2 linked regions of the Bdellovibrio bacteriovorus genome follow. The protein of the gene in region 2 interacts with the protein of the main gene of each other region in a pairwise test. Links are inferred from orthologs where the notes say so. Each region holds a gene or a part of one and is shown on either strand. Other genes may lie near its edges.

What was found.
Region 1: the proteins of mrdA (region 2) and AZI87_RS06295 interact in binary tests that used the Escherichia coli proteins (3 or more experiments, as listed by UniProt). The link is inferred for Bdellovibrio bacteriovorus from one-to-one orthologs.

Annotation. Positions count from the first base shown.
Region 1 is NZ_LUKD01000001.1:1,305,083-1,311,749, reverse strand. What follows is about bases 1,815-5,012. They hold AZI87_RS06295 (penicillin-binding protein 1A), read right to left. Parts: upstream 4,676-5,012; coding sequence 2,015-4,675; downstream 1,815-2,014. Other genes in these bases: AZI87_RS06290 (hypothetical protein), read right to left, coding at 4,759-5,012; uvrA (excinuclease ABC subunit UvrA), read right to left, coding at 1,815-2,018. In the rest of the region: more of uvrA, read right to left, coding at 1-1,814; more of AZI87_RS06290, read right to left, coding at 5,013-6,177; large conductance mechanosensitive channel protein MscL, read right to left, coding at 6,327-6,667. UniProt on the Escherichia coli protein: Cell wall formation. Synthesis of cross-linked peptidoglycan from the lipid intermediates.
Region 2 is NZ_LUKD01000001.1:21,976-28,444, forward strand. Bases 1,866-4,865 are described here. They hold mrdA (penicillin-binding protein 2), read left to right. Parts: upstream 1,866-2,369; coding sequence 2,370-4,361; downstream 4,362-4,865. Other genes in these bases: AZI87_RS00090 (hypothetical protein), read left to right, coding at 1,866-2,373; rodA (rod shape-determining protein RodA), read left to right, coding at 4,364-4,865. In the rest of the region: AZI87_RS00080 (SurA N-terminal domain-containing protein), read right to left, coding at 1-615; rod shape-determining protein MreC, read left to right, coding at 791-1,840; more of AZI87_RS00090, read left to right, coding at 1,837-1,865; more of rodA, read left to right, coding at 4,866-5,488; AZI87_RS00110 (lytic transglycosylase domain-containing protein), read left to right, coding at 6,170-6,469. UniProt on the Escherichia coli protein: Catalyzes cross-linking of the peptidoglycan cell wall. Responsible for the determination of the rod shape of the cell. Is probably required for lateral peptidoglycan synthesis and maintenance of the correct diameter during lateral and centripetal growth.

The sequences.
Region 1 (6,667 bases), 1.3 Mb from region 2 along the record:
GTGACCAGACGATTGAGCGGAATCGTCACATCTAGATTTTTTAGGTTGTGACCTTTGGCCCCTTTTAGTTCGAGCTTCACTTTGTAGGAATCAACATCCACAGGTCGAGACACGCGAAGTGGAGCTTTATTTTTATCCGGTTTTAGATAAGGAACGGTGACCGACTTATCAAAGTCATAGAAGGCTTCTGTCGCCCCAGAGTAAACGACTTCGCCACCAAGGTAACCAGAGCCAGGTCCCATTTCAATAATATGCTCGCTGGATTTAATAACATCGTGATCGTGTTCAACGATCACCAATGTATTACCAAGTTCTTTCAGATCTTTAAGAATAGAAATCAAACGATCGTTATCTCTAGGGTGAAGGCCTACAGTCGGTTCATCCAGGACATACAAGGCTTGCGACAATCCCATGCCTAATTGATTCGCTAAAATCAAACGTTGGTATTCACCACCAGAAAGAGTTCTAGTTTCACGACTTAACGAAAGATAGTGAACTCCCACTCGCATCAGGAATTCAAGACGGGAGCGAATTTGTTTTAAGACTTCGCCCGCAAGCTCCTGATGATGAGCCGACACTTCCAGTTTTTGGAAAAACTGATGAAGGTCTTCAATCGTCATTGTTGAAAGATCGTTGATATTTGCATTCGCCACTAAAACGTTATTCGCTTCAGGACGAAGGCGTGCCCCTTTGCATGTAGGACACAAGAAAGGACTGCGGAAGCGCGAAATGAAAACGCGCACATGCATTTTATATTTAATCTGATCTAAGTACTCAAAAAGTCCACGCACGCCGAAGAATTCTTTATTCCCATTCCAGATAGTATCGCGTTGCGCTTTGGGAAGATCCTTCCACGGAGTGTGAACATCGATCTTCGCTTTTTTACAGTAGCTAAGAAGCTGTTTCTTTTCATGCGCGGCACTAGGCATCCAGAAAGGACTCAAAGCCCCTTGTGCCAAACTCATATTGGGGTTCGGAATGACTTTGCCTTCATCGATATCCAGCGTGTTCCCAAAACCTTTACAAGTCGGGCACGCCCCAATCGGCGAATTAAAACTAAAAAGACGAGAGCTTAACGGCGGTGGAGTGTATCCACAAACAGGACAAGAAGATTCTTCGCTCACTTGCAAGCGTTGACCTTCAGTGGTCAAGATTGTCGCACGACGAGTGATGTTTGTCGTATTGTACTTAATACTTGCTTCGTAAGCTTGAGTTAAAGAGTCCGCGATACGCCCACGTTCATCTTCGTTAAAGCTCATACGATCAATAACAAGATAGAAAGTTTCTTTCGGCAGACCTTTTTTTATGGCCGCCGCATCACCAATTTCGACGACCGTGCCCATTTCTTCGTGAGTCAACCCACTGGGAACAACGGGAGCCGCCGGCACGAATTCAGGTGTCGCGCGTTTAGAAGCTTTTTTGGCAGATTTTTTTGTCGCCGCTTTTTCAGGAGCGGGTTTTGTATCTGTTCCTTTCGGAATATAGATACGCAAGTAACCATCTTGCAAAAGAAGAGAATGAAGCTTCTTGCCTTCAGCAACACGTCCATCTTCACTGATCTCGACTAAAATGTAACCGCGCTTGCCGGAAAACTCTTTGATCGTTTTCGCCGTGGCTTCTGTCACACTTTCTTTTTCAGTCGGGCAGTGATGAGTCGGGCAGTAAGATTTTCCGATTTTTTCATAAAGCAGGCGCAGATAGTCGATGATCTCTGTTGTTGTACCTACAGTAGATCGCGAACTCTTCACCGTGTTTTTTTGTTCAATCGAAATAGCTGGCGGAATATTGCTAATGCCTTCGATGTCAGGCTTTGGGGCTTTATTCAAAAACTGTCGAGCATAATTCGACATACTTTCGATGAAGCGGCGCTGGCCTTCGGCAAAAAGAGTCTCGAAGGCAAGCGAAGACTTTCCTGAACCACTGGGTCCACAAATCACTGTCATAGATCCGACAGGAATTTTAACCTCAATGTTTTTTAGATTGTTTTGTTTCACCCCCCAGAGGTGAATATCTTTCATTCAGAGAGATCCTGTTTGTAAAAGTCTGTTGCTTCTTCTGCTTTGCTGGAAGAAAGAGTTGGTTCGGTTCCTTCAACAAACGCCTGACGAATAATTTTTTTAGTAGAAGCTGAAGCCAGTTTTCCAGTATCAGCATCGATATTAGCAAATACGATACCTTCAGGAACCGGGAAAGTCATCTGAGGAAGTCCCTCATGAGCGGCTTTCATGTAATCTACCCATATAGGTAACGCCGCACGTCCACCGACCTCGCCTTTACCAATACTCTTTTCTTTGTCAAAACCCACCCAAACCCCTGTTGCGATTTGTGGGCTGTAGCCGATAAACCACGCGTCATAGTAGTTGTTTGTCGATCCCGTTTTTCCCGCAACCTCACGACCGACAGCGCGAGCTCTTCCACCTGTACCACCAGCATCTTCAACGACACCCTTCAAAAGTGTCGTCATCACGTAAGCAGTTGTGGGGCGAATTAGCTGATCTGCATCTTGGAAGAAGATACTTTCATCTAGTTTCGCGTGCTTAGGATCTTTCTTTTTAAGCTCTTCGACTTTGGCTGGATCGTTCACGATCTCCATATAAGCCTTGCGACGAGTTTCAAATTCGTCGTTGATTGCTTTGATTTCTTTTTCGAAACGAGTGTCCAGGCTCATTGTGTTTAACAATGATTTACCTTGAGCGTCTTCCACCTTGTGAATCAACAGCGGAGAAATTCTTTTTCCAAGGCGACCGAACTCAGCAAATACTTTTGTCATTTCATATAAAGTCACGCTGCTTGAACCCAGTGCCAACGTGAAGTCTGGATTCAGTGGAGAATAGATTCCCAAGCGTTTGGCATAATCCATGGCCCAGGGAACACCAACGTCTTCAATGATTTTCACCGTCGGGATGTTCAATGATTTCACCAAGGCATTGCGGAACATGATATCGCCACCGAAACTTTTCGAGTGGTTGGAAGGTTTCCAGACTTTTGGATCACCTTGTCCCTCTGAATCATCCGCCGCGCCACCTTCTTCATAAACGATTGGCGCATCCATGATCGGAGTTGCAGGTGTGTAGCCTTTTTCTAAAGCCGAGGCATAGACGATGGCTTTAAACGCCGAGCCTGTCTGACGAGGAGCTTGAATTGCACGGTTGAATTCACTTTTTGCAAAACTAGAGCCGCCGACCATCGCGACCACATCTTGTGAATCCTGGTCAAAAGAAATCAATGCGCCTTCTACTAGGGGCTCTTGATCTAACTCTAACGCAACAAACTTATTGAAATCAGGAAGGGCTGCTGTTGGTTTTTTCTTCGCATTCGCTAAACGGTTTGAAGAGAATTTTTCGGCAACAACTTTGACCAAGATCACGTCACCTTTATTCAAAGCCTGTGACGGCTTTTTAATTGCGCCTAAATCATAGCGAACTTCCGTGTCAGGCTTACGAGCCCAAGTCATCGAGTCAATATCAATAAGACCCTGGCCTTCAGGCAGCTTCACCGTCACCAAACCGGTGTCATCATTTACTTCTTGAACTACACCTTGCACAGTGTCTTTCACTTTGATGTACGCTGGAAGAATTCCTTCTTTCGTATCTTTAGGTGGAACGATGTCTGCAAATTTTCCGTCCGGCAGAATAGTTCTTTCAGGAGTGAAGTCGGAAATTAATTTTTTCTGAGTTTCTTTTAAGAACTCTTCAACATCTTCAGCATCAGTGATGTTTTTAATCGGTCCGCGGTAACCTTGGCGTTTATCTAAACCCTTTAGGCCCGCAAGAACTGATTCTTGAGCTGCCAATTGTTTTTCTAGATCTAAGCTTGTGTGAATACGAAGGCCCTTATCAAGAACCATGTCTTCACCTAGCTGAACCACTAAAAGCTGACGAACAGTTTCTAAGAAGAACGGCGCGTATTCTTCGTAGTTTTCGCGAACGAAAACTTTCACGGGTTCTTTGATGGCCGCTTCAGATTCTTCTTTTTTCACGTAACCCACTTCAGCCATACGGCGAAGCACGTAAATCTGACGCTCTTTCGCGCGCACCGGGTTGCGAACCGGGCTATAAGCACTCGGTGCTTTAGGTAAGCCTGCAAGAATAGCAGTTTCAGATAAAGTCAGTTTACTCGCGGGTTTATGGAAGTATGTCTGGGCTGCTTGTTCAATTCCGTAAGCACCTTGCCCGAAATAAATTTGGTTCAAATAAAGGAACAGAATGTCTTCTTTGCTTAAGTTCTTTTCCATCTCGATCGCCAGTAAGATGTCACGAACTTTACGAGTTAAAGTTTTCTCGTCCGTTAAAAGAAGTGTTTTAGCAACCTGCTGTGTGATCGTCGATCCCCCTTGAACGGAACGGCCTGCACGTAGATTGGCTAAAGCAGCACGGAAGATGGCTTGAGGATTGATCCCTTTGTGTTCAAAGAATTGATCGTCTTCCGCTGCCAGAAAGGAGTTCACGACATGTTTAGGAATCTTATCGTAAGGGATAAGTGTTCTTCTTTCGCGAAAGAACTCGCCAATCTTTTTTCCGTGGCGATCATAAACTTGGCTTACCAAAAGAGGTTGATAGTCTTTGACAGTAATCAGTTGTGGAAGACCGGATTGAACGGATTTAACAATAAGGTAGGCGCTAAGAATTCCGATGAGGCCAAGCGCGACAATAAACAGGGCGATCTTTTTTAACACGAGTGGGGGCTCCTTTAATAAGCCCCCATTCTAACAGTGTGACCCGTAAGGGTCTAGGGATACTAGACTAGTCAGAAGACGGGTTACTTCACACCCAAGCTTTTCAACTTTTCTTTTGAGGTCGCAACTTCATTCGTGCAGGACGGGAAGTTTCTTTGGATGCTCGAAATAATGTTGATCTGTGATGAAATCTCGCTTGATGCCTCATCCGCAGTGTCCTCGGCGCTACGCTTAGGAGCAGGGCCTAATGTCATCAAAGATTGATTTGCACGATTCAGTGCCGCAGTCAGACTGGCTTGTTTCGAAGCGAGAGTTTTTAGGTTCTCTTGCATTTTTGTATAAGCCGTCTGCATTTGAGTTTGAGAGCGAGTACCCAAATCAATCACACTTTGTAGGGCGTCTGATTTTTCTTTTAATGAAGACTGTTTCATTTCTTCAAGTTGCGAAGAAGCCAGGTTCAAGCTGTTCTGAATTTCATCATACGATGATTGAAGATCGGCGATCTGACGATTCAATTCGTCTTGTTCTTGCTTCTTGGACTCGTTCAAAGCGATACGTTGTTGATCAAAAGCATCCATACAGTCGTTATAGATGTTGATCAACTCTTGACGTTTCTTTTTAGCCTGAGCGATGTGGTTTGAGCTCGTGCTAGCAGAAACACTTTCATAGGATTTCTTAGCTTCAGTCACGGCCTTCATACACGCGCGTTTGCCGGAAGCATCTGTCATTGCGATGAGTTTCAGAGCTTTGTCGCGTTGTGATTGAGTGACCTGACCACGCAACTTCAGAATATCCGCACCCTTTTTGCGCATCTCTTCTTTAGCTTGGTTTTGGCTGTTATTAAACTCCGCAATACGCTCACGCTCTTTAGAGTCAATTTCAAGTGATTTGGATTTATAGTCTTCTTGAGCTTTAGTTAAAGTCTCTTGGATTTTATCCATCTCTTTTTGATAGTCTTCTTGGATCTGAGCCTTATCGTCGTTGAGTTCTGCCAGCTCTTTTTCTGTGTCTTTGATCTCTTTTTGGATGTTATTTTTTTCAGTGAAGTAGTCGCGACCATTCATTTGCGGACAGGCTTTGCTGATATTTTGCAGTCCTGATGCTGCAGTAGAGGAAAGTCCCAATACAGTTGCAAATGCCGCCGTCGTGTCGAAAGAGTCCTCGCCCGAAGATGCGCCACAAGACTTCGCTTTAGAAATACAGTCTTTAGCAGACCCTAAGCCGGCTTTTTTACAAGCTTCACCAATTTTTTCTTCAGCTCTATCCATTTTATCACGAGCATCGCGACATTCATTATAAGTAGGCGCAGTGAATGGATAACCTGTAGTTTGAACTTGTTGCTGCTGTTGCTGCCCCTGAGAGTTGTTATTATTTTGATTGTTGTTATTTCCATTGCCAGTATTCTGAGCCGAAGCTACAGAGGAAAGCAAAGATGCGGTGGCAATGATGTTGATAAAGATTTTGACAACTGTTCTGTCTGTTGTGCTTGAAATCTTATTCATTTGATTCCTCCCCGATGAAAATAGGTGGTGCAATACCAGTACCAATTATCGGCAGGGATGAACAAAAGGTTTACGTCTCAAATTGAGATGCTAGAGCGGCGCTTTATTAGATTGGATCTGACAAAGCACCGAAGAACTTATCTTATATATTAGACGGCTTGAGCGCTTCCACATTGTGAGCACTTACGGGCTTTAAGTGGAATATTGGAAAGGCACTCAGGACATTCCTTACTATTCGGCGGTGGTGGAGCGTCTTCCTTTTTCAGACGATTTGCCACGCGAACAATCAAAAAGATTGCAAAGGCGACAATTAAAAAGTCCAAAACGACGTTCATGAATAAGCCATAGTTGATAGTGGCAACGCCGGCTTTCTTCGCTTCTTCCAAAGTGCCGTACTGTTGACCATTCAAGGCCAAGAACAGATTTGAAAAATCCACTTTTCCTGCGCCGATACTAATCACCGGAGTCAGAATGTCTGAAACAAACGATG
Region 2 (6,469 bases):
CGCCGCTTCCGAATCAACACGAGCGAACATCACGTTGATCTTTTGAGATTTCAACTCTTGAATCTTTTTAAGTTCGACAGCTGTTGGTTTTGCAGCCAACTCAAACATCTGACGCGTGCGCACGTTGGCGATATCTTTACGAACCTTGTTTTCGAAATCACCTGGAGTTGAACGCGTAGACTCAAGATAACGGCTGTAGAACTCGCGTTGGAACTGTCCGTTCTGTTGGAAAAATGGAATGTCTTTAACGATAAAGTTAGCAACTTCGGCGTCTGTTGTTAGAATGCCGTTTTTCTGTGCAGCTTGAGAAACAAGCTCCATGCGCACAAGATTCTCAAGAGCCTGCTGGCGAAGCAGTTGACGCTGAGAGCTAAAATCCATCTGGCTTCCGAAGAGGTTTTGGTAGTACTGCTGAATACGGTTTTCTTCCTGCTGGAAGTCAGCAACAGAGATCAGGCTGTTATTCACACGCGCCACCGAACCAACACCTGCACCCAAGCGCCCCGGCAATCCGAAAAACACGAATACCAGAATGATCGCGCCGAAGAGAATGATAGCTGTCACACTCTTACCAGAGAGTTTTCTCTTCATTTTATCAGCCATATTTTCGCTCATAAACTTTATCCTTCCTTAAACAACTTTTGAAAGCGGTTCCATTACCCAACGAATTTTGCATTTTTTCAAGGGGAAATTGTTGAAATAATTGGTTCTTTTGACTAGCGTTTGAATATTACCACGAGGACGCACTTTCAGAAATCGCGGTAACCATACACAGCATAGAGGGGAACCTTTGAACTTTTTCAACTTTGATCTCAAGAAACTTGTGATGATCGGGATTGTTTTGGCTTTGCCACTAATCTCTATCAACATGCAGCAAAGACCTCAGGAATCAAACTGGCTTTCGAAACCATTTACGATGTTGGCTAGCGCCGTATCGGAAACATTTTACGGCTTCAGTCATGGTGTCACTGATACAACCGCCATGTACGTCAATCTTATCAATATCAAAAAACACAGTGAAGAATTAAAAAGCACCAACAACGAGTTGCAAGCGCGTTTAGAAAAAATGAACGAACTGCTTCTAGAGAATGATCGTCTTCGTGGCTTGCTGACGTTTAAAGAGCAAACGAAAATGAGCTTGATGGCCGCACAAGTGATCGGCCGCGACTTGGTTATTGATCACAACACGGTCACCATCAACAAAGGAACCAACGACGGCCTGAAGGCCGGCCAAGCTGTTATCACGACCGGTGGTGTTCTAGGTTACATCTTTAAACCTGAACCATTCACTTCGCATGTAATGTTGATCACGGATCGTTACGCCGTGGTTGATGGTTTGATCCAAAGAACGCGCGCGCGCGGTATCGTCGAAGGAAAAAGCCAATACGCTAGCACTTTGCAGTTAAAGTACGTGGAGCGTACGGAAGACGTGCAGGAAGGCGATATGGTTGTTACCGGTGGCTTGGATAATATCTTTCCAAAAGGCTTCCCTGTCGCGGTGGTAGAGTCCGTTGAAAAGAAAACTTTCAGCGTCAGCTTGAAAGTTGATCTTCGCCCGGTCGTCGATCCTTATAAAGTTGAAGAAGTGTTTGTTGTTCTTTCCGCCGCTGCCGAAGACTTCGGAGACAAATATGCTCCCCAAGCAGCCACAGAAGGTGACACAGTCGAAGGCGCAAACGGAGCAGCAACGGCGGCTCCAGTTGCTACCCCCGCTGCAAGCCCTGCGGCGACTGCCAAACCAACTGCGACAGCAACACCGGCTGTAAAACCGGTAGCGAAACCTTCGCCAGTGGCAACTCCAGCGCAAACTCCTAAAAAGCCTGAGGAGAAACCACAGTGAAGATCCGCTGGAATGCTATTCTGAATTTTCTCGTATTATTTGCGGTCTTAATTTTGGTAGCAGGCTTACAGACAACTTTTTGGTTCGAACTTTTTGGGAATGTTCCTTCTCCCCTCCTTTGGTTGAACCTTATTGTGTATGTGATCCTTTATCGTAAACCGTTCCCGGCCATTCTCACCGTATACGCGATGGGCTTCATTTTGCTGTCGTTCACGGCAATGCCTTTAAAGATGATGTGGATTAGTTTATTAATCCTCTTCACTTTGGTCTATGCGATCAAAACACGCGTCTTTTGGAGTGGCTCTGGATATTATACAATCATGTGCGGATTCTCAGCCGTCGCCTATCACCTGATTTATTTCTTCTCTTCGATGGTGTTAGAAAAAAATCCTGCGAGCTTTGAGATTGTTGATCGCTTAGTACAGATTGTTCTTACTCCATCATTTGCCTTCCCGATGTACTGGATCTTAGCAAAAATCGACAAGATCACTCAGGATGAACTGATGCACGAGCCTGGGGGATTGGAGTTATGAGTACTTACGTAAGTAATCCGGATGAGGCAAAAGAGTACCACAGCCGGTATAAAATCTTTTACATCGCTATTGCGTTTGCTCTGACTATTTTCTCGATCCGCTTGTGGTATCTGCAAGTGATCTCGGGAAATGAGCTGCGTGAGTTCTCGGAAAAAAATCGTATCAAGCAAAACAAGATCACCGCTCCCCGCGGATTGATGTTGGACCGTGATGGAAAAGTTCTGGTGGAAAACCTGCCGGGCTTTGAAGCGATTCTTTCTCCTCAATATATTGAGAACTTGGAAGAGCTTTCAAAAACTGTAGGACCCGTGCTAGGCATGGAGCCAGACAAAGTCGTTTTGAAAGTGACAAAGAGCCGTCGTCAAAACGGACCGTTTGCACAGATTCGTCTGAAAGAAAACTTAAGCCGCGAAGAAGTCTTCCGTCTTAAACGCATGCGTTTGGATACACCGGGACTTGAGATCCGTGAATCCATCGTGCGCTACTACCCTCTTAAAGATAATGGCGCACAACTTTTCGGTTACGTCGGCGAGATCTCTAAACGTCAGCTTCCCGTTCTGAACGAGCTTTACAAAGGCACGCTGCTCTTTGAACAAGGTGATATCATCGGTAAGAGTGGTTTGGAAGAGACCCTGGAAAAAGACATTCGCGGTGCGGATGGTGTCAGCTTTATTCAAGTCGATGCCCACGGACGCGAAACTGTCACCCAGACTCCAAATATTTACGGTGAACAAATCAAAGACTTGATTCCGGTTCACGGTAACAACGCTGTTCTGACTATTGACCGCGACATCCAAGAGGCCGCTTTCAAATCCTTCATGGCACTAAATCGTATTGGCGCCGTGGTCGCGATGAAAACAAACGGCGAGATCTTAGCATGGGTCAGCACTCCTTCTTTTGATCCGAATGAGTTTTCTACGGGTATTTCGGCGCAGACATGGTCCCGCTTGATCAATGATCCGTTTAAGCCACTTCGCAATAAAGTTATTCAAGATCATAACTCTCCCGGTTCAACATTTAAACCGTTAGTGGCGGTGCCGGCACTTCAAGAAAAAGTGATAACGCCGACAACGATCGTCAGTGCGCCTGGTGTGTTCTACTTTGGACGCCGTCCTTACCATGACCACTTAAAAGGCGGTCACGGTAACATCACGGTTTATGAAGCTTTGGAAAGATCTTCAAACGTGTTCTTCTATAAGATGGGTATCGCGCTGGGTGTAGATAAGATGTATGACTACATCAGCCTTCTGGGTATCGGTCAAAAAACCGGCATCGAACTTTCTCGTGAAGTGTCAGGAACGATGCCGAACTCGGCTTGGAAAAAAGCCACTGTCGGTGAAGAATGGCAACCAGGTGAAAACTTAAGTACTGCGATCGGGCAAGGTTTCGTCAACGTAACACCTTTATCGATGGCGATTGCTTACAACTCAATCGGCACTGAAGGAAAAGTTGTTAAGCCATTCTTGGTTCGTAAGATCATCGATCAGGATGGAAAAGTTTTGCGCGAAAACTTCCCGCAAGTGGTGCGCGATCTTCAACAAACTCAACCCAACGGCGTGCATATTTCTCCAGAGACTTTCAAAGTCGTCAAAGAAGGTATGCGTCGCGTGGCCAACGGTGATCGCGGTACGGCGAAACACTGGAAAGTTCCTGGCGTGCAGATGGCTGGTAAAACCGGCACCGCGCAGGTCATGGGCTTTTCTGCAGATCAAATTTATGCAAAGTGTGAAAGCCGTCCTATTCACATGCGCCACCACGGTTGGTTCGTGGCGTTTGCTCCGGCAGACAATCCCGAAATCACGATTGCCGCTTTAGCAGAACATTCGTGTCACGGCAGTACGGGAGCCGCTCCCATCGTCCGCGATATCGTGCAAGCCTACTTTGAGAAATATCATCCTGAGGTGATTGAAGCCGCGCTGAAAGCCAAAGGGCAAAAACGCGCTACAGCTCCTACAGGCCCTATCCCTGAACCTGCAGAAGGAGAATAAGGGTGTTTACGTCGTTACACGTTGAAGAGCGAACACTCTTCAAAAAATTAGATATCAACTTAATCATCGTCATCTTGGCGTTGAATGTGATCGGTCTTATCAATCTGTACAGCGCCACTCACGGCCCGACAACGGTCGACGTGGCTTCGCTGTTCATTTCTCAGATCATGTGGTTGGCCGTTGGTTGGACAGTATTCTTGGTGGTGACTTTATTAGATTATTCCGTCGTCAGCAGGATCGCCCTGATCGTCTACGTTCTTAATCTGGGAGCTATCCTGTACGTAACCTTCTTCGGTAAAGTGGCTTTGGGAGCCCAACGTTGGATTGATCTTGGATTCTTCCGTTATCAACCTTCAGAAACAATGAAGTTAGCACTGATCATGTTGATGGCCAAAATCCTAGCAACCAGAAACACTCACGGCCCCGGTATGGGACTGAAAGAGTTGATCGGACCTTTAGTAGCTCTTTTAATCCCATTCGGTCTGGTTGTAGAACAACCTGACTTAGGAACCGCGATGATGCTAGCCGCAATCGGCGGGTCGATGCTGATCTTTGCAAAAATCAGAAAGAGCATCTTAGCAACAATCATCGTTCTAGGAATCATCGCCCTTCCTATTGCATGGAAGTTCGTCCTGCACGACTATCAAAAAAATCGTATCTTCACTTTCCTTTCTCCAGCTAGCGACCCCAGAGGAACGGGATACAACAGCATCCAATCCAAAATCGCCGTAGGCTCTGGCCGCTTCTTCGGAAAAGGCTTCATGAAAGGAACTCAGTCCCAACTAGAATTCCTTCCAGAACGCCACACCGATTTCATTTACTCAGTACTTAGCGAAGAACACGGCTTTGTAGGAAGTATCGCCGTCATCGGCCTGTTCGCGTTCCTCTTCATCACAGGAATCAGAATAGCCACCAACGCCCGCGACAAATTCGGAGCCCTCTTAACCGTCGGCGTCCTGTGCTACATCTTCTGGCACATGTTCGTAAACATAGGAATGGTCATAGGCCTCCTCCCCATCGTAGGCGTCCCCTTACCACTCCTCAGCTACGGAGGCTCCTCCATGCTAACCACCATGGCCGGCCTAGGAATAGTCAGCAGCGTAGCCTACCGAAGATATCTATTCTAAAAAAGAAAACAAAAAAGCCCTTCAACAGAAGGGCTTTTTTTATTTCCAAAACGAACCGCGCTGAACGACAAAAAATATCTTTCGTTTTCATCTCAACATCTTCGTTAGACTTTCAACATCGACCACCCTAGCTTTTATTTTCCTAATTCCAAGAACACTAAATTCGTTCGAGCTTCAAATCCTCAACCAAAAAAACGCTGATCGACTAGTCATATAAAGCGATCTCAAAACGAACAACCTTCAAGACAGTTCGAAGCAACGAAATCCGCATCAGCACAGCTTTCCCTTTGTGGGAGGGCTTTATGGATCTCGTCCGAAGCGAGGCCTTCGGCGGCGCAGGATGCGCGAACCGCGCGAATGCGCGGCGCCGATTGAGCCACGACGGCGTGCCTCGCGAAGAGACGATAGCCATAAAGCCCTCCCACAAAGGGAAAGCCGTCGCCCGAAGCGATTCCGGCCCCACAAAGAACCGTCTCACCAAGAACGCCTCGAAAAGAGAATTCGTCCTAGAACGACTAACCAATGATCAGACACCGTCAACACATTGGTTGACACCCCTCCAAGCCAGCTCAAACCAATCAACTTTAATAGGCGCTTCATTCTAAGAATCCAAGAAAAACAAAAGCTTACACCGACGGCATGACCCTTGAACTTACCTACTTACATCAGGAGGTAGCGGTTATGAAAACGAAACATCTCAATACAGGAAAAGTGATAGCAGCCGCAACGCTCACGTTGGTTCTTTTTAATAACTTCGATTTCGTTCAATGGCCTGCCGTGAACAAGATCGGTATCGAAAGCGTGAATGAAGCTTCTCGCATCTCGCACGCTAAAGAACTATTAGGTTCAGACTATAAAGGTAGCGGTGCCCAAAAAGTAGAAGGCACTGCGACTTTGAATGAAATGATTTACGATAAAGTGCAAAGCTCTTTAGCTCCTCGCTGGAAAGGCCAAGCACGCAATATCTCTCGCACTGTTATT